One region of the Paenibacillus protaetiae genome, then DNA from elsewhere that is predicted to be linked to it. Evidence: predicted binding sites of a transcription regulator. Region 1 holds the regulator's gene; each other region holds the start of a gene.
The links. Region 1 encodes Rex, which represses fermentation and respiration genes when NADH is low (regulators of the CRP and FNR family bind a similar motif). Its sites were predicted from a motif close to TTGTGAAATATTTCACAA; they were not measured.
Positions count from the first base shown of each region.

Region 2: ET464_RS15805 (helical membrane plugin domain-containing protein) is a predicted target of Rex. The motif match lies at 1,733-1,750, and genes of this name have one in related genera.
Region 3: nadA (quinolinate synthase NadA) is a predicted target of Rex. The motif match lies at 3,038-3,055, and genes of this name have one in related genera.

Region 1 covers NZ_CP035492.1:1,504,860-1,512,524, reverse strand. Annotated here, with positions in the region: gene panC (pantoate--beta-alanine ligase) at 1-189, shown strand, start outside; gene panD (aspartate 1-decarboxylase) at 195-578, shown strand; gene ET464_RS06700 (tetratricopeptide repeat protein) at 701-1,492, shown strand; gene dinG (ATP-dependent DNA helicase DinG) at 1,508-4,351, shown strand; gene ET464_RS06690 (redox-sensing transcriptional repressor Rex) at 4,366-5,010, shown strand; gene ET464_RS06685 (amidohydrolase) at 5,007-6,308, shown strand; gene ET464_RS06680 (cell wall elongation regulator TseB-like domain-containing protein) at 6,341-6,832, shown strand; gene ET464_RS06675 (hypothetical protein) at 6,979-7,518, shown strand; gene ET464_RS06670 (AAA family ATPase) at 7,511-7,665, shown strand, end outside.
Region 2 covers NZ_CP035492.1:3,411,841-3,419,505, forward strand. Annotated here, with positions in the region: gene ET464_RS15795 (LysR family transcriptional regulator) at 1-160, opposite strand, end outside; gene ET464_RS15800 (branched-chain amino acid aminotransferase) at 293-1,363, shown strand; gene ET464_RS15805 (helical membrane plugin domain-containing protein) at 1,834-2,262, shown strand; gene ET464_RS15810 (NAD(P)/FAD-dependent oxidoreductase) at 2,283-3,464, shown strand; gene ET464_RS15815 (threonine/serine exporter family protein) at 3,807-4,517, shown strand; gene ET464_RS15820 (threonine/serine exporter family protein) at 4,519-4,953, shown strand; gene ET464_RS15825 (aldehyde dehydrogenase family protein) at 4,969-6,399, shown strand; gene ET464_RS20025 (hypothetical protein) at 6,526-6,822, shown strand; gene ET464_RS15835 (helix-turn-helix domain-containing protein) at 6,916-7,665, opposite strand, start outside.
Region 3 covers NZ_CP035492.1:3,138,466-3,146,130, reverse strand. Annotated here, with positions in the region: gene ET464_RS14550 (ABC transporter ATP-binding protein) at 1-765, shown strand, start outside; gene ET464_RS14545 (ABC transporter permease) at 769-1,872, shown strand; gene ET464_RS14540 (ABC transporter permease) at 1,874-2,836, shown strand; gene nadA (quinolinate synthase NadA) at 3,126-4,064, shown strand; gene nadB (L-aspartate oxidase) at 4,098-5,714, shown strand; gene nadC (carboxylating nicotinate-nucleotide diphosphorylase) at 5,707-6,594, shown strand; partial or broken gene ET464_RS14520 (type III pantothenate kinase) at 6,591-7,360, shown strand; gene hslO (Hsp33 family molecular chaperone HslO) at 7,363-7,665, shown strand, end outside.

The DNA.
Region 1 (7,665 bases):
GTACAAAATCACATTACATCTGTTCCGCAAGCGGAAATAGATTATGTGGAGCTGCTTACGTATCCGCGTTTGGAGCAAGTGCCGGCAAATGACCCGATATCCGGCTCTTCGCCGCTTATATTGGCGCTTGCAGTCAAATTCGGCACAACAAGGTTGATTGACAATACCTTGCTTACTTTTGGAGGTTAATACACATGTATAGAACGATGATGAAATCGAAGCTGCATCGGGCGACGGTAACGGAAGCCAATTTGAATTATGTCGGCAGCATTACGATCGACGAAGATTTGATGGATGCAGCCGATTTGCTTGAAAACGAAAAAGTTCAAGTCGTTAACAACAACAATGGCGCCCGTCTGGAAACCTATGTCATAACGGGAGAAAGAGGATCGGGTGTCATTTGTTTGAACGGAGCGGCAGCAAGATTGGTGCAGCCTGGAGATACAGTCATTATTATTTCATATGCAGTCATGTCGAACGAAGAAGCGCAAACGCATAAACCCGTCATTACGATATTGGATAAAAACAACCGTCCGCTGCAAAACTTGACGGAAGAAATCCATGCCACTATTCTGTAAGAAGGGTACAAAGCTTAAACTATCCGCCGTTATGTAACGGCTGGCTGGAAGTATGAAATCCCGGGCCGAAACAAAGAATGAGCATAAACAATCCTCAATCTTTGGCGAAGGCGGGATGCGGAATGTTCCATCATTTATTTGCAGTCATGAATGAAACATTGGATCAAATTATACAGGAGTACAACTCGTCAACGCCCGAGCAGAAAGCAATGCTTGAAGAACAGCTGGCGATGCTGAAGCAGACCAGCGACAGCTTGATTGAACAATGGCTGGTTTTTGAAGAGAAAATGTCCGACTTCAATGATGTTTACCGCGGCCAAGGTCCGGATGCTTGCCCGGATTCTTGCGGGCAGCAGCAAATGGAAGCTTCTGCGGAGCTTGCGCCTGCATGGAGCGAAATGTTGAGCAGCATAAGCGCTGCGGAAGCGGCGCAGCAGACCGATTCTGTCTGGCAGCCGGTTTATCCGGTACCTTCTGCGGGCGGCGATACGCTTCCGCTCCCGGAAGGAACTGCTGAATCGTTTACGGTCGGTCAAGGTTATTATAAATTATTTATGTTTAAGGAAGCGGCTCATTATTTTGAGCAGGCCGAAGCGGGAAGCCCGGAAAGCAATTTGATTCGCCTTTATTTGGGAATGACGTATATGCATTTGCAAAACTGGAACGAAGCGCACCGGCATTTTGTGATGCTTGTTTCCTTAACCGACTTTCCGAAGTGGAAGGCTTTAGGCTATAATGCACTAGGATGTATTCAGGCGATTCGGCTGAATCTGGATTACGCGGAGAAACTTTTTATGAAGGCGTATGAGGTGTTTCCGGACTTTACGGACTCCCTCAGCAACTTGAGGTCATGTAAAGAATCGCCGCAGCAATTATCGTTATTTTTCGGGAGTACCGAGTTATGCTGTTTGTGAGAGGATCGGGAATGGATGAAATTTGCTGTATTGGATTTAGAAACGACAGGGCATAGCGCCGACGATGAAATATTGCAGGTTGGCCTCGTGCTGCTGAACGATGAACTTGAGATGATTGACAGCTTCAGCTCATTCGTCCGGCCAAACATTGCAATTCCTCCTTTCATCACGCAGCTGACGGGAATTGACGCTTCAATGGTGGCAGATGCCCCTGCCGTGGAGGATGTGCTGTTAAAACTCATACCGCTTCTGGACGATGCTGTACTGGTCGCGCATAACGTCGGTTTTGATGCCGGATTTTTAAATCAGGCGCTCGACAAAGCCGGTTATCATACGTTTGGCGGACGAAGACTGGATACGATCGACATGCTGAAGTTTTTGCACCCGTCGATATCGACCTACCAGTTAGGCGCCGTAACCGAACTATTTGGCATCGCACATGACAATCACCATCAAGCGGACAGCGATGCGCTGGCAACAGCGCAGCTGTTCGCGGAACTGGTTACAAAATTAAGGAATTTGCCACTGCTTACGCTGCAGCGGCTTTCCTTGCTTTTAGACAATAGTACGGATCTCGGCTGGTTTGTGCAGATTACGACATACGAAGCGGAGCAGCGAACCGCAGTCGATACGAACGCCTATACTTATTTTAACCAATTTGCACTGAAAGCCGGAGAGTGGATGGATGAAGAGCCTGCGCGTTCGGAGGATGATCCCAATCCGCTTGAGGGAGTATCGTTTGAGCAATATTTGGAGCAGGTGAAACAAAGTTTTGAGGCCCGTTTTAACGGATATGAGGAACGGCCTGCCCAAACCCAGATGTTCCGTGAAGTATACGAATCGCTGCAAAATGATTCCCATCTGCTGATTGAAGCCGGTACAGGAACGGGCAAGTCGATGGGCTATTTAATTCCATCTTTGTATTATGGGATAAAAGAAAGCAAAAAAATCGTCGTCAGCACGCATACCATTAATTTGCAGGAACAGCTCAGGCAGCGGGATATCCCGCTTTTGACCGATATATTGCCGTTTCCGTTTCGGGCATCCATCTTTAAAGGCAGAGGCAACTATTTATGCCTCAGGAAGTTTGAAGGGAAAGTTAATACCAATGATATGGCATCTCCGGTCGAGGATTCGCTTACGGCTGCTCAAATGATCGTATGGCTTGGCGAAACGGAAACAGGCGATCAAGAGGAGCTGAACCTCGGCAATCGCGGCGGCGAATTCTGGTCAACGGTAGCCAGCGACTCCGATTCATGCCTGAACCGCGCCTGCCCGTGGTTTAAGCGTTGTTATTATCATCGTGCGAAACATGAATCAACCATATCGGATGTTTGCATTACGAACCATTCGATGTTGTTCACCGATATTCAGGCCGACCATCGGTTGCTGCCGACTTATCATCATTTGATCGTGGATGAAGCCCATCATGTGGAAGAGGTAGCCGGCAAACATTTGGGCATGCAATTATCTTATTTTACGTTAACGCAAGCCATTGCACGTTTGTACAAAGACAGCCGGACCGGGCTGCTGCATTCGCTCCGCATCCGCTTGTCCGGCGAATTGGATGACCGTTCGCAAGCATGGATCGAGACCATTGATACGCTTATCCCGGCCTTCAATGATATGAAGGAGCAATGGGATAAGCTGTTTGAAATGCTGTACAGCTTTATGGGAGCGGCAGGGGCTGACCATAACGGGGAAAACGGGCAGACGGTATACCGTTTGCGTGCAGAGCAAATGCCATCCGGCTGGGATGATGCGCTGACGATCGAAAACAATCTGCATACCGAGCTTAGCGCCTCCGTCAAAACGATGGAAAAAATGCTGGGCGACATTAAAGAGCGAATGGACGACAACGCCACCCAAGCTTTAATTACGGACTTAAACGGCGCTGTCCGCGATTTGGTCAGAGTCAAAGACGACTTGCGCATCTTTATGAAGATGGAATCCAAATCGCATGTATACTGGCTGGAGGCAAGCACTACGTACAGATACCGTTCGATTCATATGTACGGCGCACCGGTTGATGTCAGCAGCCAGCTGCAGCAGTATTTTTTTGACGTTAAAGACAGCATTGTGCTTACATCCGCTACTTTATCTGTGCAAAAGTCATTCCAATACGTATCGGAACAGCTAGGCCTTGACGGATATGAACAATCCGGACGGCTGCGGACGGTTCAGCTGCCCTCGCCGTTTAATTACCGGGAGCAGGCGCTCGTAATCGTGCCGCGCAATTTCCCGTCGCTCCGAGGGGCTGCAGGTGATCCGCAATTCAATGAAATGCTTATTGATTCGCTTGCCTCAGCGGCAGAAGAAGTGGGCGGCCGCATGCTTGTGCTGTTTACGTCCTACCGGATGCTGAAGCAGATTTATGATCCGTTAAAGCAAAAACTTACAGCGAGCGGCATTCAAGTGATCGGACAAGGAATTGACAGCGGCAACCGGACGAAGCTGACCAAACGATTTACGCAAAATCCGAAGTCGATTTTGCTCGGCACAAGCTCTTTTTGGGAAGGCGTCGATATTCCGGGCGAAGCGCTCACTTGCTTGGCGATTGTAAGGCTTCCTTTCCAGCCTCCAAACCATCCGCTTGTGGAAGCCAAATCGGAGCTGCTCCAGCAGCAGAAGCAAAATCCGTTTATGAAGCTGTCGATCCCGCAAGCCGTCATCCGGTTTAAGCAAGGATTCGGCAGATTGATCCGCACTTCGGAGGATAAAGGAATTGTGCTTTTGTACGATACAAGAGTCATCGACGCGTATTACGGCAAACATTTCTTGTATTCACTGCCAGGACCTAAAATTGAGTCGATGTTTACAGAGCAAATGGTACCCCGTATACGCGAATGGCTGACGTGAGGAGATGATCGCAAATGAAGCAGGAGAAAATATCGGAGGCGGTCGTCCGGCGTTTGCCGACGTATTTGCAGCTGCTGCATGAATTGGACCGGCGAGATGTCGAAACCGTCTCCTCTCAGGAGCTTGGCGACTTGCTTGGGCTTAACCCTGCGCAAATCCGCAAAGACCTCGCTTACTTTGGCGACTTTGGACGCAAGGGCGTCGGATATGACGTTCAAAATTTGATCGGGAACATCCGCAACATATTAAAGCTCAACCAGACGATTAACGTTGCGCTCGTTGGCACAGGCAATCTCGGGCATGCCCTTTGCAACTATAATAAATATTCGCGGGATAACAACTTGAAGATTGTGGCGGTGTTCGATCAACATCCGAACAAAATCGGTACTCAAATCAACAATCTGACCGTTCAGCCGATGAGCGAACTGAAACAGACCGTGGAAGAGCAGTATATCCGCATCGGCATCATTACCGTTCCCGACGATGCTGCGCAAAGCGTCGCCAATCAATTTGTTGAAGCGGGAATCGAAGGCATTTTAAATTTTGCTCCCGCAGTGCTGAAAGTGCCGGACGAAATTCGAGTGCATTACGCCGATTTTACAAGAGAGCTGCTTAGCTTGGCGTTTTATTTGGAAAATGAGAGGAGCAAGACGGAATGAGTCAGTTGTGGATTGAAAACGGGCTGTTTATAACGATGGACAGCGATAAACCGTCTTTCCGTGGACATATGGTCGTATCAAGCGACCGGATCACTTATTTGGGGGAACAGCCTCCAGCCGGGCTGCCGGACGATACGGAACGTTTGGACGGCAGCAAATTGGCTTTTATGCCGGGCTTAATTAATACGCATGGACATGCAGCGATGTCGCTGCTCCGCGGGTATTCGGATGACCAGAATCTGCAAGTGTGGCTGGAGCAAAAAATGTGGCCGATGGAAGCCAAATATGTTGATGCGGATACAAAAGCGGGCACCGCGCTTGCGGTTGCGGAAATGCTGAAGTCGGGCACAACCGCATTTGTGGATATGTACGACCGGATGGACCAGGTTGCACAGGTGACGGAACAATCCGGCATTCGCGGCGTTTTGACGCGCGGCGTAATTGGCTTATGCCCGCCGGAGGTGCAGGAAGCGAAGCTAAGCGAAGCGATTGCTTTTGCCCGCGACTGGAACGGCAAAGCGGACGGCCGTATTACAACGATGATTTCGCCCCATGCGCCGTATACATGCCCGCCGGCTTATATTGAGCGGTTTGTGCAGGCGGCCCATGATTATCAATTGCCGCTGCATACCCATATGTCGGAAACATTAGCCGAAGTCGAGCAAAATGTCCGCGATTATGGCACCCGTCCGGTAGAGCATCTGGACAAACTCGGCTTTTTCAGCCGCCCTTCGCTTGTTGCCCATGCCGTTCATCTAAACGACGAAGAAATCGCGCTGCTCGCAGAACGGGGAGTTGCGGTGTCCCATAACCCGATCAGCAACTTGAAGCTGGCCAGCGGTATTGCACGTGTTCCGGATATGCTGAAAGCCGGCATTACGGTATCGCTTGGCACAGACAGTGCGGCCAGCAATAACAATCTGGATTTGTTCCAGGAGATCAATGCTGCCGCTCTGCTGCATAAAGGAACTTCCGGCGATCCGACGGTTGTGCCTGCGCTGGAAGCGCTGAAGATGGGGACGGTATACGGCGCTAAAGCAATCGGCCAGGAGCAAACGATCGGCAAGCTGCGCACCGGCATGAAAGCCGACTTTATTGCCATTAATATTGACCAGCCGCATTATTATCCTATGACGGATATGGTATCACATCTGGTTTATTCGGGTTCGGGACGTGATGTGAAGCATGTATGGATCGACGGGCGCCAGGTGTTGAAAGACGGATCATGCGTTTATTTGGATGAGGAAAAAATAAAACATGAAGCACAGGCAAGTTTTGAAAGGCTGCTGCACGCCTGATGAGAGCTGCGGAGAGAAAAAATAAACCGGCTATGTCGGTGCAACGCATCATTATGATGGTCGCGATTGTCATTATTGCGCTTGTAACGGCCGCTTTGTTGTATTACCAGTCGATTCAAAAGCCGCTCTGGAATCATGAATCCGATATCGCTGCAAAAGCGCGGGATGAAGCTCAGCTGGTGAAAATCGACGAGATCTACAAGTATGTTTGGGACTCGCCGATGTGGGTTGTAAAAGGCAAGACGGACGCCGGCGACGAGCAATATGTATGGATGGATCAAGACGGCAACGTCGTCCTTACGCTGCAAGCCGCTGAACAGATTTCCAAAGACAGCGTCGTCCAGCTGTTTATGCAGAGCCATTCCGGCGCGTCCATTATTCGTATGCAGCCCGCATATGTTAACAATACGCCGGCTTGGGAAATTTATTTTTCGCAAGACGGCAAATACAGTTATTCCTTTTATTCCTTTCACGACGGCAGCTTTATGGATGAATATCATTTAACCGGGAAAACAGCGTCGTAACTGGCGCTGTTTCCTGTTTTTACACCCGTTCTCTGATAGATCAATATGATATACTCTTCGTATAGCATTTTTGATAGCGGTCTTGATAGATGAGTGATAAGCGGAAAGTTGATCATCTACGGCTGCGGAAGGAGGACGGGCTGCTTATGTTGTCTAAACGCGTGCTTGCAGTTGTGTTGACGGTTGCCGCCTCAGTTACAATATTGTTTGGAGGCTGGTTTTTGTACGAGCGTTCGGTTGTTGCAGCGCCATTGCAAAAAGCGATTAACAGTTCGGATGGAATTGTGGAAGCCGGCAAGCCGGATATTACAGCCGGTTCCGTAAAAATAAAAGTAAAGCTTGCTCCGGACGCCAACCTGCGTTCCGTATATGAAACGATCTATAAAGAAAGCCGCGATGTAATTGGCAATCGTGAGCTGAAACTGGATATTGACCAGAACGGCAGCGCAGCATTGGACGAAGCGTGGTCGTCCGCTTTATTTGCGGTAGCAGAAGCGATGGAAACTAAACATTATTCGGAAATTCCTGCGGCATTATCCGATCTGTCCTCGCATCATACAGGAATTAAAGCAACATCGGAGATGGATGATAAAAACGTATATATTACGTTAAAGCAAGGGGATTTGACCAAATATATCGTATTGCCGCGCACTCCGGCCCAAATGGAGGCGTGGTCTAATGCGTAAATACGTGAAAGAAATTTTGCTTAGTTTTGCGGTCGTTTTGCTGCTGTTTTTGGCCTATACCGGAATTAACATTGTGCCGGTCCTGCTGGCGGGAGCCTTGGCGGCTGTTGTGACGGTTGCGGCCAAAGGCAGAGGCGGCCTGGTTCC
Region 2 (7,665 bases), 1.9 Mb from region 1:
GTTTGCCGTTGCGGTCAAACAGCGTCACCTTCAGCTCCTCTTCGATAAGCCGAAGCTGGCGGCTGAGCGGCGGCTGCTCCATATTCAATTTTTTGGCTGCGCGCGTAATTTGGCCTTGCTCGGCAATTTCCAAAAAATAACGAAGCTGGCGAATATCCATGGGCAGCCCTCCTTTATACAATAAAGGTATGATAATTGTATAAAACCGATATTTTAAATATGATAGCTCTTATGTTACGATTTATATACAAATAAGTCTATCGCGACAAGCGCGTGAGGAGATGACCCGTTAATGTCTTTTGAAATCACCAAGGAACTGACGAAAAACCCTAAAACAAAACCGGACTCCAGCAATCTTGTATTCGGCAAACATTTTACAGACCATATGTTCATTATGGATTATGAGACGGGCAAAGGCTGGCACAGTCCTCGCATCGTGCCTTATCAGCCGATTTTGCTTGACCCTGCCGCTAAAGTGTTCCATTACGGGCAAACGATCTTTGAAGGCCTGAAAGCGTTCAGAAAAGCCGACGGCACCGTAGTGACGTTCCGTCCAAACAAAAACTTCGAGCGTCTGAACCGTTCCAACGAACGGCTGAGCATTCCGGCCATCGACGAGAAGCTCGCGCTTGAAGCGCTCCGCGAGCTGCTTCTGATTGATCAGGACTGGGTTCCTTCGGAGGAAGGGACATCGCTGTACATTCGCCCGTTTGTTATTGCAACGGAGTCTGCGCTTGGCGTAAACCCTTCGGAAAAATATATGTTTATGATCATCATGTCGCCGGTAGGCTCGTATTACGCGGAAGGCATTAATCCGGTCAAAATTTTCGTGGAATCGAAATACGTCCGTGCGGTAAGAGGCGGCGTCGGCAATGCGAAAACAGCCGGCAACTATGCAGCCAGCCTGAAAGCGCAGGAAGAAGCGCATGAGCAGGGCTACTCGCAAGTGCTGTGGCTGGACGGCGTTCATCTGAAATATATTGAGGAAGTCGGCAGCATGAACATCTTCTTCCGCATCGACGGCAAAGTCGTTACGCCTGCCCTGAACGGCAGCATTCTGGATGGCATTACGCGCAACTCCATCATTCAGCTGCTGAAGCATTGGGGCTGGACGGTTGAAGAACGCCAAATTTCGATTGATGAGCTGGTTGAAGCGCAAAAAAGCGACAAGCTGGAAGAAATATTCGGCACCGGCACGGCAGCAGTTATTTCGCCGGTTGGCGAAATTTCGTACGCAGGCGAGAAATTTACGATCCGCGATGGAAGCACAGGTGAGCTTTCCGCGAAGCTGTACGATACTTTGACCGGCATTCAGCGCGGCGCGCTGGAAGATCCGTTCGGCTGGGTTGTTGAAATCAAATAACGTGATGCTGTTCCGCGGCTCTGCAAGAATTTCCTTCTTGCAGAGCTTTTTTGTTTAATCATCGGGTTTCTTGCAGGCGCGCGCAAGTGCAGCGGCAGGTATCAATTCCCGCAGCGGCTTTATGATAAGATCGTGTGCCGCTGCATATGTTATAAGCAGACAGGCGCCGTTATGAAGCCGATTGTCCCGCCGTCTGCACCATTCGACAAAAAATATGCGGTTTGAAAAAAATTCTTTTTTAATTTTCGGACGAAAAGGTGTAGAATAGAAATAAAGGTTCGATGACTTATGAGTCGTGCACGCGAAACGTTGTCATTTTCTCAGATGCAGGCGTTATGGTTTTGGTCTTGGATGTAATCATGCCCTATTATGTGAAATTTGTTACAAACTAATCTGGAAAAGACATGTTTCGTGTGCTTGACTCCACTGGGTTCAGCAACCGAATTTACGCAAAAGGAGGACTTTTTATTATGACACAAACATCTGCTCCTCAAGAATCGGCTGTTGTAGAAACACAAAAACTGGATGTGCTTGATCAACTGATGAAGCCGGAAGTCCAGCAATCCCTGACTGTATTGGTGGACGCGCTTCCTAAGCTTGCTGAAATCGTAACGCTTGCTACCAAAGCGTACGACTTCGCACAAAGCGTCGCTACGGACAAAGTACTGATCAACGACTTCGCTCACGGTATCGGTGAATTCGTGAAACCGGTCCAAGAGAAAGCAAAAGGCATCGCGGCTGCCGCTATCGAAGCCGGCGAACGCGCACAAGCGGATGCAGGCGCAACGGTAGGCCTGTTCGGCATGCTGAAAATGCTGAAAGATCCGGAAGTACAAAAAACGCTTCGTTTTGCCCAATCTTTCTTGAACGTATTGGCAGAACGCAAACAACAACACTAGGACAGGAGGAGGACTGAACTATGTCGAAACAAATTCTTATTTTGGGCGGCGGCTACGGCGGCGTATTGGCTGCGCAAACGGCACGCAAATATTTGACGGCTGCTGAAGCGAACATCACGATCGTTAACAAATACCCGACCCACCAAATCATTACGGAACTTCACCGCCTTGCCGGCGGCACGATTGATGAGAAAGCAGTTGCGCTTCCTCTCGGCAAACTGGTTGGCGGCAAAGACATTAACGTTGTCGTGGACACGGTTAAAGAAATTAAGCCAAACGACAAGCAAGTCGTTCTGGAAAGCGGCACGGTCTACAAATATGACGCGCTTGTTGTGGCGCTTGGCAGCGAAACGAACTACTTCGGCATCCCTGGGCTGGAAGAGAACAGCATGGTGCTGAAATCGGCTGCGGACGCGAACAAAATCCGCAAACATGTGGAAGCTCGCCTGGACGCTTACAAAGCTTCCGGCAACAAAGCGGACGCAACAATCGTGGTTGGCGGCGGCGGCTTGACCGGCGTTGAGCTCGTTGGCGAATTTGCCGACAAGCTTCCTGAAATTTGCCGTGCCAAAGGCATCGATTTTAACGACATCAAAATCTACTGCGTAGAAGCAGGTCCTTCGATTATCCCGATGTTCCCTAAAGTATTGATCGAGCGTGCGGTAGAAAGCTTGACGAAACGCGGCGTAACGTTCCTGCAAGGCGTTGCGATTACGGAAGCTACGAAAAACACCGTTTCGCTGAAAGACGGCCAAACGCTGGAATCGAACACGATCATCTGGACTGGCGGCGTTAAAGGCAATCCGGTTGTAGGTTCGTCCGGTCTGGCCGAAGACCGCGGCCGTTCGACGGTTACGTCGACGCTGCAATCGACTTCGCATCCTGACGTATTTGTAGCTGGCGACTGCGCGGTTGTATTCCCGGAAGGCGGCGACCGTCCATATCCTCCAACTGCTCAGCTGGCTTGGCAAATGGGCGAAACGATCGGCTACAACCTGTCCGTACTGCTTAAAGGCGGCGTAATGGACAAATTCAATCCGGTATTCTCGGGTACGCTTGCGAGCCTGGGCCGCAAAGACGGCATCGGATTCATCGGCGGAAACAACACGCAGCTGAAAGGCTTGCCTGCTTCCCTGATGAAAGAAGCAAGTAACATCCGTTACCTGTCGCACGTTCACGGCTTGTTTGCACTGGCTTACTAAGATTAAGCCCGTCATAAGAAAAGGCGCTCATGGCTTCGGCCAGGGGCGCCTTTTTTTGCGTGCCGTTGTTGAACAACGGCTTGAGCACAGCTGTCCGGCTCCCCATGGAAGAGCGGTAATGTGCCGGTCGGCTTTGGCGGGCGGACGCCGGAGGAAATCGGCTCCGGCGTCCGGCTGTCTTAGGTCAGATTCGGCTGAGGAAAAGACACCTGTCCATTCCTTTGAAGATGATATAATGGACGCATATGAAGTTTAATAAAGAATAGGAGTCGTGCAGGTTTGAGTGCAGCAGATTGTGATACCGGGGAAGTTGTGCAGCTTTGTTTGCTTGCCGGTAAGATTATGATGGAGAGCGGCGGGGAAACTTACCGCGTTGAAGACACCATGATGCGGATTGCGGCGGCGTGCGGCAGAGAACGTTCGCATAGTTATGTCACGCCTACGGGCATCATATTTTCCATCGACGGGCCCGATTCCGGCACCCGCCTTGTCCGGATTTCGGAGCGGTCAACGGATTTGCAGAAGGTGACGGACGTCAATGATATATCGCGCCGGATTGCGCAGGGCCAGCTGTCGGTACAGGAGGCCATCCAGCTGCTCCGCGAGCTGGAGACGGCCAAGGTAGGTTATCCTTTCCGGGTGAAGCTGCTGTGCGCCGCCATTGCGAGCGGCTGTTTTATGATTATGTTCCAAGGCGAGTGGGCGGACTTTGCCGCGGCATTTGTCATCGGCGGAGCGGCGCTTTCTTCGGTTACGTTTTTCCATTGGCTGGTCAAGGCCAAACTGTTCTCCGAGCTGCTGGCGGCCGTTATAGTCGGCGTACTCGCTTGTTTGGCGGTACAGATCGGCGCAGGAAACCAGCTGGATAAAATTATTCTTGGTTCGGTCATGCCGCTTGTGCCCGGCTTGCTCATTACGAATGCGGTGCGCGATCTGATTGCGGGCCATTTTGTTTCGGGCTTGTCCAAAGGCGCGGAAGCGCTGCTGACCGCTTTTGCGATTGGATCGGGCATCGCGTTTGTGCTTGCATTTTATAACGGGGCGGGATGGTAAGATGAATATGCTGGAACAGCTGGTGACCAGCTTTATTGGGACGGCGGGGTTTTCGGTATTGTTTAACGTGCCCCGCAGAACGGTTGTGCAATGCGGTTTCGTCGGGCTGCTTGGCTGGCTGATTTATATTTCGTGCCTTGAGGTGCCGGCTGATCCGATTATTGCCGCGCTGCTTGCTTCCTGCGTCGTTGCGGTTATCAGCCAAATATGCGCCAAAGTGTACAAAACGCCGATTATTGTGTTCAGCATCGCCGGCATCATTCCGCTCGTGCCGGGCGGAACGGCTTATGACGCCATGCGGAGCTTTGTCGAATACGATTATGAAACGGCATTGCAGCTGGCGGCCAAAGCATTTATGATTTCCGGCGCGATCGCCATCGGCTTAGTATTCTCGGAAGCGATTAATCAGGCGATCCGCAAGCTGAAAATCAATTAAAGGAGGGCGGCCGGAATGAAAAGCTACGATTTGTGGATTGGCGGGGAGTGGCGCCGTGCCGCGCGCTATGAGCCGTTGTATGCGCCTTACGGCGGCGACAAGCTGGCGGATATTGCGGCGGCGAGTGCCGCAGAGGCGGAAGAAGCGATTGTGAATGCCCACGAGGCGTTTTTGTCGTACCGGAACATGCCGGCGTACAAACGCGCCGAGATTTTGTATCAAGCAGCGGCGCTGCTGGAGGAGCGGAGTGAAGCGTGTATCCGCATTCTGGTGCAGGAGGCAGGCAAGCCGGTGAAGGCGGCGCGCGGGGAAATCGCCCGCACGGCCGAGACGTACCGTTTTGCAGCGGAAGAGGCTAAACGGATTGCCGGCGACCAAATCCCGATGGATGCAGCTGCCGGCGGAACCGGCCGGATCGGCTTTACGGTCAAAACGCCGATTGGCGTCATTACGGCAATCACGCCGTTCAATTTTCCGTTTAACCTGGTTGCGCACAAGGTCGGCCCGGCGCTTGCGGCCGGCAATGCCATCGTGCTGAAGCCAGCCGAGCAGACGCCGCTCAGCGCGTTGTTTCTGGCCGATTTGTTCCGGGACGCCGGACTGCCGGACGGCGTGCTTAATATTATACCGGGCGGGGGCGCCGAGCTGAGCGAAATACTGACGACGCATCCGCATGTCAAAGGCGTGACCTTTACGGGCAGCCCGGAAGTCGGCCGGATCATTCAGCGGCAGGCAGGCCTCCGTAAGGTGACGTTGGAGCTTGGCTCCAACTCCGCGCTGATCGTGGATGAAGGGATTGACGTTGCATCCATTATCGACCGGTGCGTCGAAGGCGCCTTTGTTTATAACGGGCAAGTATGCATTTCATTGCAGCGCGTTTATGTGCACCGTTCGTTGTATGAGGAGTTTGTCGCCCGTTTCGTCCGGCGGACAGAGCAGCTTCAAATCGGCGCGCCGGGAGAGGAATCGACGGATGTGACTTCGTTAATTTCGAACAAAGCGCTGCAGCGGATTGCCGAATGGGTAGACGAAGCGGTGCAGGGCGGCGCCATGCTGGAATGCGGCGGCATGGTGCTGGAGCACCAAATATTGGCGCCGACGGTGCTGACCGGCGTCAACCCTTCGGCGAAAGTCGTCGCCGAGGAAGTGTTTGGCCCGGTCGTATCTATCGCGCCGTTTGATACGCTGGAGGAAGCGGTCGCAGCGGTGAACCGTTCCCGTTACGGGCTGCACGCCGGCATTTATACGCCGCGTATTGACCGCGCCTTCTATGCGGCACGCGAGATTGACGCAGGCGGCGTCATTATTAACGATATTCCGACGTTCCGGACCGATCAGATCCCTTACGGCGGGCGCAAGGACAGCGGCATAGGCCGCGAAGGCATCCGTTATGCGGTCGAAGAGCAGATGGATACCAAGTTTATTTCATTCAAGCTGCAGCCTTAGCTGCAGCTTGAAATAATTTGTAATGAATTACGCCAGAAAGCAACAGGTAACGACAATTTACACCTCTTGTGCCTTCTAGGAAAAAAGATACAATTAATAGTAATCGGACAAGGGAGGTGAAACAAAATGAGCCAAGAGGATCAAATCGTTCAATCGGAAGACGAAGTATTGGAAGCGGTTGCAGAAGAGGCCGCTGCTGAAGAAGAAGCTGCTGCGGAAGCAGAAGCAGAAGCTGCAGAAGAAGCTGCAGAAGAAGCTGCAGAAGAAGCAGAGGCTGAGGCTGCTGCAGAGGAAGAAGCGGAGGAAGAAGCCGCTGAGGTAGAAGCATCGGCAGAAGAAGAAGCGGCAGAGGAAGAAGCTGCTGCTGAAGAGGAAGCTGCGGCATCCACGGATTCGGAAGAATCGGAGAGCGCTGCTGAATAATAAGCAAGTGCCAAGTAATCATATCTGCCTTATAAATAAGAAGGGCTTCCTCGCAGCCGGCTGGCCGGCAACAAGGAAAGCCCTTGTTTATGTTTATGCCCCGTTATCCGCACGCGGAGAGAGCGTCGTTTTTTCCCGGTATTGGCCGGGGGTCAGCCCTTCCTGCTTCCGGAAGGAGCGGATAAAGTTTTGCGAGTTGTTGTACCGGAGCCTGGCGGCAATATCCTTGATCGGAATATCCGTTTCGGACAGCCACTTTTTGGCGACGGTAAACCGGTAGGCGCTTAAATATTCGCTGAACGAATAGTTCGTTTCTTTGCGGAACACGCTGCTTAAATAATTCGCGTTGTAATGAAGCCTGGACGCACATTCTTCCAGCGTCAGATCGGTGGCGTAATCGCGCTGAATCATGTCGATTATTTTCTCCGAAATGTTATGGTATTGCTCTTCCTGGCGGTCCCGGTACACTTTCATCATCGGAACAATCACTTTCGACCAGAACCAATCCTCGATTTCCGCCACAATCCGGCAGTCCAGCAGTTCCTCCAGCGGCGTAGCCGTCCCGTAATATATTTGCTTCAAGCCGATGCCGGACTCCTGCATCATCATGAGCAGCTGGTTCAGCAGCCGCGTTAACGGAATTTGATAGTCCTGCGGGGACATCTCCGCTGTGAAAATGTGAGCCAGCAGCCGATTCAGCAGTTCTTTCGCCGGTTCCGCATGCGCCAGCTTAATGGCGTCCATCAGCTCGCTTTCGATAGGGACCGGATAGTTCAGCTTCAAATACGGTTTGCCGGAGTTAATGCTCTCGAATTGAATAATAAGGCCGTCGCCCAGCGTCAT
Region 3 (7,665 bases), 1.6 Mb from region 1:
GACGTCAGCGGCTTGCAGATGAAAGGTACCGAAGGCAAACAGGTGCTGAACGGCGTAGATTTCACTGTTCGTTCAGGCGAGATTCTAGGCATTGCCGGCGTTGACGGCAACGGCCAAAGCGAGCTGATTCAGGCGATAACGGGGATGCTGAAAGTGAATGGCGGCGAGGTGAAACTCAATTCGCGCAATATTACGAATCAGTCGCCGCGCAACATTTCCGTTGCCGGCGTAAGCCATATACCGGAGGATCGCCACAAACACGGGCTGGTGCTTGATTTTACCCTTAGCGAGAATATGATTTTAAGCACCTATTTCAATGAGCAGTTCGGTAAAGGCGGCTTTATTGATTATAAAGCGATGGATGAGCTGTCTGCCAAGCTGGTAGAGGAATTTGACGTACGGTCTTCCGGCATTCATGCCACTGCCCGCTCGTTATCCGGCGGCAACCAGCAGAAGGCGATTATTGCAAGAGAGATTTGGAAAGACCCTGATCTGCTGATTGCGGTTCAGCCGACACGCGGGCTGGATATCGGGGCGATTGAATATGTGCATAAGCGGCTGGTGGAAGCGCGCAATCAAGGCAAAGCCGTATTGCTGGTTTCATTTGAACTCGACGAGCTGTATGCTTTGTCCGACCGGATTGTTGTCATGTATGAAGGCAAGCTGATGGGCGAAGTGGACGCTTCCGTCCGGAATGACGAACAGCTCGGTCTGCTGATGGCTGGCGATACAAGCGGTTTACTTGCTGAGCCGGAGAGGGGATAACGCATGAGTATACTTAACAAAATATTTACGAAATCGTCGATCCTCGTTCCGTTTGTTTCTATTATATTAGGGCTGATCGTAGGGGCGATCGCGATGCTGGCGGGCGGCTTCAATCCGCTGCTCGCTTATTCGTCCCTGGTTCAGAAAGTATTCGGCACCCCTTATGATATCGGAGAAACGATTCGTGCGATTAGCCCGCTTATTTTTACAGGGCTTGCGATTGCTTTCGCTTATCGTACCGGCTTGTTTAATATCGGCGCCGAAGGCCAGTTTGTGATGGGGATGACCGGGGCGACCATCATTGGCGTTACGCTGGATCTGCCTTGGTATATCCATGCGCCGTTGGCGATTATCGTAGGCGCGGTATTCGGCGGCTTATGGGCGGCGATTGCCGGCTATTTGAAAGCGAAACGCGGCATTAACGAAGTTATTTCTTCTATTATGTTGAACTGGATCGGGCTGTATTTGTCCAACTTGATCGTTTCGAGGTGGCTGGTTGCGCAAGGCCAGCAAAAATCACGTCCGGTCAAAGATTCGGCGATGGTGACGATGGACTGGCTTTCGAGCCATATGAATAACGCCCGGGTACACTGGGGGATTGTAGTGGCGCTGGTTGCGGTTATTTTGTTCTACGTCATCTTGTGGCGGACGAAGCTTGGGTACGAGCTGCGGGCGGTTGGGTTTAATAAAGACGCAGCTTTGTATGCCGGCATGAATGTTAACCGTACGATTGTAAAGTCGATGTTTATTAGCGGGTTGTTTGCCGGTCTCGGCGGCGCATTTGAAATTCTCGGCGTCTTTGGTTATCAGGTAGTGATGCCGGCGTCGCCGGGCTACGGTTTTGACGGTATCGCCGTGGCCCTGCTCGGCGGCAATACGCCAATCGGCGTGCTGCTTGGCGCTATCCTGTTCGGCGGCCTTGGTTACGGCGCGAACGGCATGAGCTTTGAAGCCGGCGTACCTAACGAAATTTCCCGGATTGTAATCGGGTCGATTATTTTCTTTGTGGCAGCGCACGGCATTGTGAAGTTTTTCCTGAAGCCTTTCTTCAGAACACGTTCGGGCAAAGGCAAAGGCGATCAACAAGGACAGAAGGAGGCGGTCTAACGTGAATGTTGCTGAAATATTGGGCCAGCTCGTCAACATTACGCTCGTATTTTCGACGGCATTGATTTTCACGGCGTTAGGCGGCTTGTTCTCGGAGCGGTCCGGCGTCATCAACATCGGTCTGGAAGGCTTGATGGTAGTGGGGGCTTTTTCATCGGCCGTCATTACCGATTACGCGACAAAAGGCGGCATGGGGCAAGGGTCGCCGTGGGTCGGGTTGCTTGCTGCGATGGTGTTTGGCATAGTGTTCTCACTGCTGCATGCCGTAGCGACGATAACGTTTAAAGCGGACCAGACGATCGTTGGGGTTGTCATTAACATATTGGCGTCCGGTCTCGCGATTTATTTGACGAAGTCGATTTATGAAGGTTCTGGCCAGACGCCTACGCTGGACATTCCGTTTCACAAATGGGTGATTCCGGGCTTGTCGGATATTCCGTTCCTCGGAGATGCGATTTTTACCGCGTACCCGACGACTTACATCGTCATTGTGTTATGTATTATCGGTTACTTCGTATTGTTCCGTACACCTTTTGGCCTTCGTTTACGGGCGGTTGGCGAGCATCCAAGCTCGGCCGACACAGTGGGCATCAGCGTTACGAAATACCGTTACATCGGCGTTATGCTGAGCGGCGCAATGGCCGGCCTTGGCGGCGCAACGATTACGTTGACCACGACAAGCGGTTTTGCGCACAACACGATATCGGGGCAAGGCTTTATAGCCATTGCCGCCGTCATCTTCGGCAGATGGAATCCGCTTGGCGTAGCCGGCGCGGCCATTTTCTTCGGCTTCGCTCAAGCGCTTCGCACATGGATGCAGCTGTTTGACTGGGCGCGGGACATTCCTTCGGAAGTGTTCTACATGCTTCCTTATATATTAACGCTGCTCGTGCTGGCGGTATTTACGAAACGTTCCTTTGCGCCTGCCGCGCTGGGCGAGCCGTACGATCCGGCCAAGCGCTAGCTGGCCGCTTCACCTGTTTGCACATCAAGAGGTCTCCTTGCCGTCAGGGCAAGGAGGCCTTTTTTTGAGCGGCCTGCGGCTTTCGATTTACTTGTGAGTAAAAAGTGACGGAATTATGTAGATTTCATTGACAGTCGCATCCGCCTGGAGTAAATTTGAATCAACAGATTTGAATTTTTGAGGCAATTAGACTTTCCAAGTATGTGCATGATTTCACAAAGTCTAAAAATGCCATATTCGGAATGGGCATATTGAACGGGCTCATCCCTTTTCAGAGGAGAGGATTAACGTGGAAGCATTGGCACTGGAGCGCAAAGCGGAACAGAACCGTGAGCTGCGCGAGAGGCTATTGCAGTTGAAGAAAGAGCGCAATGCCATTATTTTAGCTCATTATTATCAGCGTGACGAAATTCAGGAGGTTGCCGATTTTCGCGGAGACTCTTTCCTGCTTGCTCAAAAAGCAGCGCAAACCGATGCGGACGTTATCGTGTTTTGCGGCGTGCATTTTATGGGCGAGAGCGCAAAAATTTTGGCTCCGAATAAAACGGTTATTATCCCCGACGAGCGCGCCGGCTGTCCGATGGCTGACATGGTGAACGTAGACGGGCTTCGCAAGCTGAAAGCGCAGCATCCGAACGCAACGGTTGTCACCTATATCAACTCTTCTGCAGAAATTAAAGCGGAAACCGATATTTGCTGCACCTCGGCGAATGCAGTCAGAGTAGTCAATTCGGTGGAAAGCGACGAAATCATTTGGGTGCCGGACAAAAACCTGGGCCATTACGTTCAGCAAAATACCGACAAAAAGATGATCATTTGGGAAGGGTACTGCAATACCCACGACATGTTGACCGTAAAAGATGTTGAAGAAATGAAAGCAAAATATCCAAACGCTGAATTTGTGGTCCATCCGGAATGCCGTCCGGAAGTTGTGGCGCTTGGCGATTTTGTAGGCAGTACGACCGCTATTATTAAATATTGCAAAGAATCGGATAAAAAAGAGTTTATTGTCGGGACGGAAGACGGAACCGGCTACCAGCTTCGCCTGGACAGCCCGGATAAAACGTTCCATTTTGCATCTAAATATTTGGTTTGCCCGAACATGAAGGTCAACAATTTGAAAAAGCTCGTGAAAGCACTGGAAACGATGCAGCCGCAAATTTATGTCCCTAACGATGTTGCAGACAAAGCCCGTTTATCCCTGGAGCGCATGTTACTCGTGAAGTAGCATGCGCTACTCCTTCTTTGGAGGCGTAATGCCATGATTCCTAGATATTTAATTGATTTTGATCTGGCCGAGCTGCCGGTTATAGAAAAAGACGTTATTGTCATCGGGGCCGGCATTGCCGGTCTTTTTACCGCGATAAAAGCAAGCGAAACCGAATCCGTCCTGATGATTACGAAAAAATCGCTGATGGACAGCAATACCCGCTTTGCCCAAGGCGGCATAGCGGCGGTGCTGTCGGATGAGGATTCGCCGGAATACCATCTGCAGGATACTTTGTTTGCCGGCGCAGGCCTTTGCGACCGCGAAGCGGTGGAGGTGCTCGTGCATGAAGGTCCGGAGGGCGTCCAGCATCTGATTGAAATGGGCACCCATTTCGATACCGAAAACGGGGAGTATGCGCTGACGAAGGAAGGCGCGCACAGCCAGCGCCGCATTCTCCATGCCAATGGCGATGCGACCGGCTACGAAATTGTACGCGCATTGTCGGAGAAGGCTACCGCTAATCCGGGGATTGAGATTTGGGATGATCATTTTGTAATCGACCTGGTGACGGAAGAGGGAGTGTGCTGCGGCGCAATCGTCCAGAAGCCTGACGGGCAAAAAGTATTCGTCCGCGGCAAAGCGACGGTGCTGTGCTCAGGCGGCACCGGCCAATTGTACCGCTATACGACCAATCCGGATGTTGCGACCGGCGACGGGATTGCGATGGCTTATCGCGCCGGTGCCGATATACGCGATATGGAATTTATCCAGTTTCACCCGACTTCGCTTTGTTATCCGGGGGCGCCGCGGTTTCTGATTTCGGAGGCTGTCCGCGGCGAAGGCGCGGTTTTGCGCAACATTCGCGGCGAGCGGTTTATGGAGCGTTACCACGAGCAGCTGGAGCTGGCGCCGCGCGACGTAGTAGCCCGGGCCATTCTGAATGAAATAGAAGAAACGAAGTCCACGTTTGTTTACATTGATATTACGCATGAATCAGCGGAAATGGTTATGCACCGTTTTCCGAATATTTATGAATATTGCTTGCGGTACGGCCTTGATTTGACAAGCGACTGGATTCCGGTTGCGCCAGCGGCCCATTATATGATGGGCGGCGTAAAAACCGATTTGAACGGGGAAACCAATATTAAGCGGCTGTTTGCGTGCGGCGAAGTATCCTCTACAGGCGTACACGGCGCAAACCGGCTGGCGAGCAACTCCTTGTCGGAAGCCGTTGTGTTCGGTAAACGGATTGTAGAACGCATCCGGACGCTTGCGCCGCTGACGGAGCAGCCGCAAATTGTAAATGAGCATGTTCGTACAAATGTTCCGATGCAGGCGGTTGTCGAGAGACGGCTGAAGCTGCAAAAGGTGATGGTCCGGTATATCGGCTTGCTTCGGAATGCCGAAGGGCTTCTGAAAGGCCAGGAAGAGCTGAAGCGGCAGCTTTCCATCTTCCAGTCGATTCTCACCAAGCGGGAGGAATACGAATTTGCCAACCTGCTTACCTGCGCCCTGCTGATGGCGGAATCGGCTTTGCAGCGCGAAGAAAGCCGCGGCGCACATTACCGGGAAGATTATCCGGAGCGCAATGATGCCGTATGGCATAAACACACCGTGCTGAACCGGGAGTCGGACAGCATGATGAAGGAGCGTGAACAGCATGTTTGAATGGACGAAAGGCGGAGCTTATGATGAAGCGCTGCGCCAAAAAATCCGCGGATGGCTGGATGAAGATATCGGCAGCGGAGATATTACAACGGAAACGACCATTCCGGCGGGAGCCGTGTCGCGGGCGGTTATTCACGTCAAGGAAAGCGGCATGATCGCCGGCATTCCGGTCGCTAAGCTTGTATTTGATGTCGTAGACAGCTCGCTTGTATTTGAAGCGAAGGTGCAGGACGGCGACCGCGTCGAGAAAGGCACGGTCATCGCAGTAGTGGAAGGCAGCACGCACAGCCTGCTGACGGGCGAGAGGCTGGCGCTGAACCTGATGCAGCGCTTGTCCGGCATCGCGACCAAAACGGATCAATTTGTCCAAGCGCTGAAAGGATTGCCGACCCGCCTGGTCGATACGCGCAAAACGACGCCGGGCCACCGCATGCTTGAAAAGTATGCCGTACGCGTCGGCGGCGGAGCCAATCATCGCTTCGGGCTGTATGATGCGGTGATGATCAAAGACAACCACATTAAAGGCGCCGGCGGCATTCGCGCCGCGGTAGCAGCTTCGCGCGCCCAAATTCCGCATACGATGAAGATCGAGGTGGAAGTCGAATCGCTGGAGCAAATGGAAGAAGCGCTCGCCAGCGGCGCGGATATTATTATGTTCGACAATATGCCGCAGCCGCTTATGAAGGAAGCGGTGCAGCGCGTGAAATCGGCAGCGCCGCATGTTATGCTGGAAGCATCCGGCGGCGTCAGCCTAGATACGATTCACAGTATCGCAGAAACCGGCGTTGATGTCATTTCGGTCGGCCAATTGACTTATTCGTTTGCCGCGCTGGACATCAGCCTTGATCTTAACGCCCCTAAAGGAGGAGCGGTCAAGTGATTTTGGTGATTGATGTTGGGAATACCAATATCGTGCTCGGCATTTATAAGAAAAAGGAGCTGCTGCATCATTGGCGGCTCAGCACGAACCGGACGGGCACGGTGGATGAATACGGCATTCAAATCCATAACTTGTTCCAATTCGCCGGCGTGCGCCTCGATCAGATGGAAGGGGTCATCATTTCCTCTGTCGTACCGCCGCTGATGCGGACATTGGAGCAGCTTTGCACGAAATATTTGCGCAAGACACCGCTTGTTGTAGGGCCAGGCATCAAAACGGGCCTGAATATTCGTTACGAAAACCCGCGCGAAGTCGGCGCGGACCGGATCGTCAATTCCGTTGCCGGCATTGTAAAATACGGCGCGCCGCTTATTGTGGTTGATTTCGGCACGGCGACTACGTTTGACTACATAGACGCCGCAGGCGATTATTTGGGCGGAGCGATTGTGCCGGGTATCGGCATTTCGACCGAAGCGCTGTACCAGCGCGCCGCCAAGCTGCCGCGCATTGAACTGGCGAAGCCGCGCAGCGTGATCGGCCGCAATCCGGTAGCCTCGATGCAGGCGGGTATTATTTACGGCTATGCCGGGCAAGTAGACGGCATTGTGCGCAAAATCCGCAGCGAATTTAATGTAAGTCCCCGCGTTGTCGCAACAGGGGGCTGGCGGAACTGATCGCCTCGGAATCGGAAACGATCGAGCTGGTGGATCCGCTGTTGACGCTGGAAGGCTTGCGCTTAATTTATGAACGGAATCAGGAGGCTTAATCATGGAAGAGCTGAAGGACGTGCTCGTACGCGGTACGGCATGGGGCGGCAAAATTCGCGTGTTTGCCGCACGCACAACGCAGCTGGTTAGCGAGCTGCAGCGCCGCCACCAGTCCATGCCGACCGCAACGGCGGCGCTTGGACGTACGGCAACGGCCGGTGCGATCATGGGCGCAATGCTGAAGGGCCAGGAGAAGTTGACCATTCAGGTCAAAGGCGAAGGGCCAATCGGGCAAATTGTTGTCGACGCGAATGCCGACGGCGAAGTGCGCGGTTATGCGGACCATCCGGAAGTGCATTTGCCC